One region of the Cellvibrio sp. KY-YJ-3 genome, then DNA from elsewhere that is predicted to be linked to it. Evidence: predicted binding sites of a transcription regulator. Region 1 holds the regulator's gene; the other holds the start of a gene.
The links. The regulator FNR, encoded in region 1, switches genes on or off when oxygen is low (the NO sensors DNR and NnrR bind a similar motif). The targets are predictions, from matches to a motif close to TTGATNNNNATCAA.
Positions count from the first base shown of each region.

Region 1 (2,410 bases):
GCGCAGGACACCTCCTTCAGCGCATGGCTCGCGCGGGCGGATCAGGCGCTGTACCGCGCGAAAGAAGCGGGACGCAACCGCGTTATGGTGGCGAGTTAACTCGCATTCACCACATTACTATTCCCATCACAAACAAAAATCCCATCAAAAAAAAGCCGCCCGGGATTAAACCGGGCGGCTTCCTATTACTGCTTGCTCAAATGCGCAAGCACGGCGAATTACAAACCAATTACGTTCTCGGCTTGTGGGCCTTTTTGACCGGGTTTTACGTCGAACTCTACACGCTGGCCTTCAGCCAGGGTTTTGAAACCTGAACCGCTGATTGCGCTGTAGTGAACAAATACGTCCTGGCCGGCCTCGCTAGCGATAAAACCAAAACCTTTAGACTCGTTGAACCATTTAACGGTACCAGTGCTTCTAGCCATAATAAACCTCGATGTTTCTTTAAATAAAAATGAATACCCCAAGTGGGATTGCGCTGGCGGATTCAGATCTTACTTATGAAAAACAAAACGAGGTGCTAAGAGATTCACTGCTAGTACAACGATGTGACTTACCATAAATAATGCTGCTAACTGGCCAGCCGGGCCAATATATTATCCGGCCCGCTGCAAGTAAAGAGGGTGATTTGACAAAGATTATGGCTTTTTAGTTATAAGGCAGCACTACTCCGCGACCTCTCCCGTCGGATTAAATTTCTCCAGACATTTGAGCTAAATCAACTATTTACCGCCCCCGTTAAAGCTGCAACAATCACTCATCATACTGTTGGCGCGGAGTTTTCCTGCCATAGTCTTATATTCGAGGTGGTGGACCCATGACAGCTAATCAGAACATTGTAAAAACCCAGGATTCAAGCTGCCCTCACGATAAGCGCGTCAGCTGCGGCAATTGCCGTTTAAATACTATTTGCTTGCCTATCAGCCTGCACATTGAAGATATCGACCGCCTGAACGGCATTATCCAACGCGGTAAACCGCTACAAAAAGGCGATTACCTCTATCGCGCTAATGACCACTTTCACTCGGTGTATGCCATTCGTTCGGGTGCAGTAAAAGCACTGACCCTGAGTGATAACGGTGAAGAACAAGTCACCGGGTTTTATTTGCCCGGCGAGGTAGTTGGCATGGATGGTATTGCCGACAATCGCTACACCAATTCAGTAATCGCATTGGAAACCGCATCGGTGTGCGAAATTCCGTTTAATCGCATGGAAGAATTGAGCTTGCAAATCCCTAATCTGCAACGTCACTTTTTTCAATTGATGAGCCGCGAAATTACCCAGGATCAGCAAATTATTACCCTGCTGAGCAAAAGCAGCGCCGAAGAGCGCATTGCCGCCCTGCTGCTGAGTATTTCCAGCCGCAATAGCCGCCGCCAGCTATCGGCCAATGCCTTCCGCTTACCTATGTCGCGCACCGATATTGGCAATTATTTGGGCCTGACCATTGAAACAGTCAGCCGTATTTTTACTCGCTTGCAAAAACAGGAGGTGATTTCTGTGGATAAAAAAGAAGTCCTCATCACTAACATGGAGTTGCTGCGCAATATCGCCAATGGCGATGGCCACTGCTAACCACTGCAAGCACCTGCAATAAACCACGAGCACCTACAATGATCAGCAACCAGCGTTTGCAAGACACCCTCGCCGCATTTGATGCCGCCAACCTGCAAGACCCGAATAGCGAAATAGTAGAAGGCAAAACCGTTGCCAAAGAATGGATTTATGCCCAACGCATGAGTGCACAGCTGTCACGTTTTTGCCCTGATGCATCCGAGGCGTTACAGCTCGCGACACGCAGCCAGCATATTTGTCGCTGGAAGATTCCGCGCTCTGACTACCCAATGGATCGCAGCGGCTATAAAAAGTGGCGTCTGGATTTAGCGCAAATGCACGGCGATATCGCCGGTGAAATTATGGCCGCACAGGGTTACGACGAAACAATCATCTCTCGCGTAAAAGACTTGCTGCTTAAACGCAGTTTAAAGCGCGATGAAGAAGTACAAACACTGGAAGATGTGATTTGCCTGGTGTTTATTGAATTTTATTTAGAAGACTTTGCCAGCAAACACGATGAAGTAAAACTGATTGATATTATCCGCAAGACCTGGAACAAAATGTCACCCAAGGGCCATGACGCCGCACTGAAATTACCACTGAGTGACAGCATGCTCGCACTGGTAGGTAAAGCGCTCACCCCGGACACCTGAGTTTATTACCAACAATTTCAATAATTTTCACATAAACAAAAAAGGAAACGACCGTGTATTTAGCCCTTAAACATTTGCATTTAACTTTTGTTGTACTTTCGCTGCTCATTTTTTTAGTGCGCGGTGTTTTGTTGTTTATGAATTCATCCATGTTGCATAAAAAACTGCTAAAAATTGCCCCCCACATTATCAACACCAT
Region 1 is NZ_CP031727.1:3,565,464-3,567,873, forward strand. Features, by position in the region: gene D0B88_RS15055 (GGDEF domain-containing protein) at 1-99, shown strand, start outside; gene D0B88_RS15060 (cold-shock protein) at 219-425, opposite strand; gene fnr (fumarate/nitrate reduction transcriptional regulator Fnr) at 818-1,576, shown strand; gene D0B88_RS15070 (DUF4202 domain-containing protein) at 1,615-2,211, shown strand; gene D0B88_RS15075 (SirB2 family protein) at 2,265-2,410, shown strand, end outside.

Region 2 (2,410 bases), 1.4 Mb from region 1:
CGCAGCAGGTCTTCATCGTTCAGGGTAAAACCTTTATTGATGGGCAATAAACCCATGTCCATTTTTTGCTGATAAGCATTTAATTCCTTGGCGTTTTGCACGTATACATTGTCGATCATGCTGATGGAGGAAACACCCACGGCCAATAAATCGCAATCACCGTGGGTGGAGTAGCCCTGGAAATTGCGTTGCAGTTTTCCAGCGTCTTGCGCGCGCGCCAATTCGTCATCGGGTTTCGCGAAATGATCCATACCTATGTAGCGATAGCCTGCTGCTTCCAACGTTTGAATCGCGAACTGCAGCATTTCCAGTTTGGCGCTGGCGGAGGGTAAATCCTGCTCGTTAATTAATTGCTGGCTTTTAAACAGATGCGGCATGTGCGCGTAGTTAAATAGCGATAAGCGGTCCGGATTCAGGTCGATCACCTTATTTAAGGTATCGCGCAAACTGTTAATGGTTTGTAGCGGCAAACCGTAAATTAAATCCATGCTGATGGATTTATATTGCTGTGCGCGCAATGCCTGGGTGAGTTCACTCACTTGTCCCACGGTGTTGTAGCGATTAACGGCATTTTGTACGCGCTCATCAAAATCCTGCACGCCCATACTGACACGATTGAAACCCAGCTCACGCAAATGCCCCATGGTTTTTGTGCTCACCCGACCAGGGTGAATTTCCACCGAAAATTCTCCGCTATCGTCATCGGCCAAAGTAAATAACCGGCGTGTAGCGTGCATCAATAGCGACATTTCATCATCGCTAATAAAGGTTGGCGTGCCGCCGCCCCAATGCAATTGTTTAACGGTTTTATCCGTGTCAAATAAATCCGCATAGAGCGCCAACTCTTGAATCATGCGCTGTAAATAGGGCAGGGCGCGGCTTTTATTGTTAGTCACAATTTTGTTGCAGCCGCAGTAGTAACAGAGGCTATCGCAGAAGGGGATGTGAAAATACAGCGAGAGCGGGCGGCCAGCTTTATTGCTACGGCCGATGGCATTGCGCAGCGACGTTTCGCTGAAGGCTTCTTGGAATTGCGGTGCAGTAGGGTAGGAGGTGTAACGCGGCCCGGCCAGATCGTAACGCTGCAGCAGTTGTTTATCCCAATCCAGCGGTTGAACAAAGAGTGACATTGGCAATTTTCCCGATGAGTTTTGCCCATGGTAAAAACTTGTGCTGTGCAGTGACTTGATATGGATCAAGCCTATAATGCGGGCTATCTGAATAATTGCGCCGATTTTTACTGGCGTGCGCGCCATTTCTTTTTATTGACGATTTACCCATGACCAATTCTCTCGATACTGTTTACGCTACCGACCTCGATTTGCTCTACGACGAGATCGCCGATGCCTTGGCCGGGTCGGGTTATATAGTGTTGCAAAACCCGCTGCCGGACGATTTATGTAATGGCTTATTGCTGAATTTGCAGCAGCAAGACACGGCGTTAAACCCCGCCGGTGTAGGGCGGCAGGGTGATTACCAGCGCAATAACACCATTCGTGGCGACGCAATCCAATGGTTGGAGCCAGGTGTTCCCGCTGTCACTGAATTTTTATGCTGGATGGATAAACTGCGTGAAGCCATGAACCAGCGTTTGTTTCTCGGTTTGTTTGATTACGAAAGCCACTATGCGGTTTATGAGCCGGGTGCGTTTTACCAAAAGCACCGCGATGCATTTCGCGGTAAACCCGGACGCAAGTTGTCCAGCGTGCTGTATTTGAATCCTGAGTGGGATAAAACCCAGGGCGGTGAATTGGTGCTCTATGATGAGGCGGGTGAGAATGAATTGCTGCGCCTTGCACCAGAATATGGCAGGCTGGTGTTGTTCTTGAGTGAAGATTTTCCGCATGAAGTGCTGCCGGCCACCGCCCGGCGCCAGAGTATTGCGGGTTGGTTTCGGATTAAACCCCTGTGATGCCCGCTTGACCCAAATTGCGTATGCGTTGGCAGCTTTATTGCAACGGTTGGATGTAGCCTGCTGAAATTCTCCGGGGACGGGAGAAACGGACATCAGGGAGGAGACTTCGGCGGGCGCTATAACAATGCTAAAAGCGCATACTCTAGAGAGCGAGGCCGCGATGTTAAAGGAAGTCACTATGAGTGAAATGAAAATAGATTGGCAGAATTATCACTCTGGCCATTTCTATGATGAACTGATTCGCGCGCCCGGCCAAGCCCGTCCGGAAACCCGTCACCTCGCCCAGTATCTCGCCTCGCTCAGTGGTGCAGAATTACAAGAGCGAAAGTTGTCGGCCGAACTCGCTATTAAAACCATGGGCATTTCATTTACCGTTTACAGCGATGCTGGCAACATCGACCGCGAATGGCCCTTTGATATTATTCCGCGCATTATTCCGCAACGTGAATGGCAAAAAACCGAACGCGGATTAATCCAGCGTTTAACCGCGTTAAA
Region 2 is NZ_CP031727.1:2,151,053-2,153,462, forward strand. Features, by position in the region: gene hemN (oxygen-independent coproporphyrinogen III oxidase) at 1-1,130, opposite strand, end outside; gene D0B88_RS09130 (2OG-Fe(II) oxygenase) at 1,280-1,912, shown strand; gene D0B88_RS09135 (circularly permuted type 2 ATP-grasp protein) at 2,103-2,410, shown strand, end outside.
Region 2: a site for FNR is predicted at 1,186-1,199, ahead of hemN (oxygen-independent coproporphyrinogen III oxidase). Genes of this name have one in related genera too.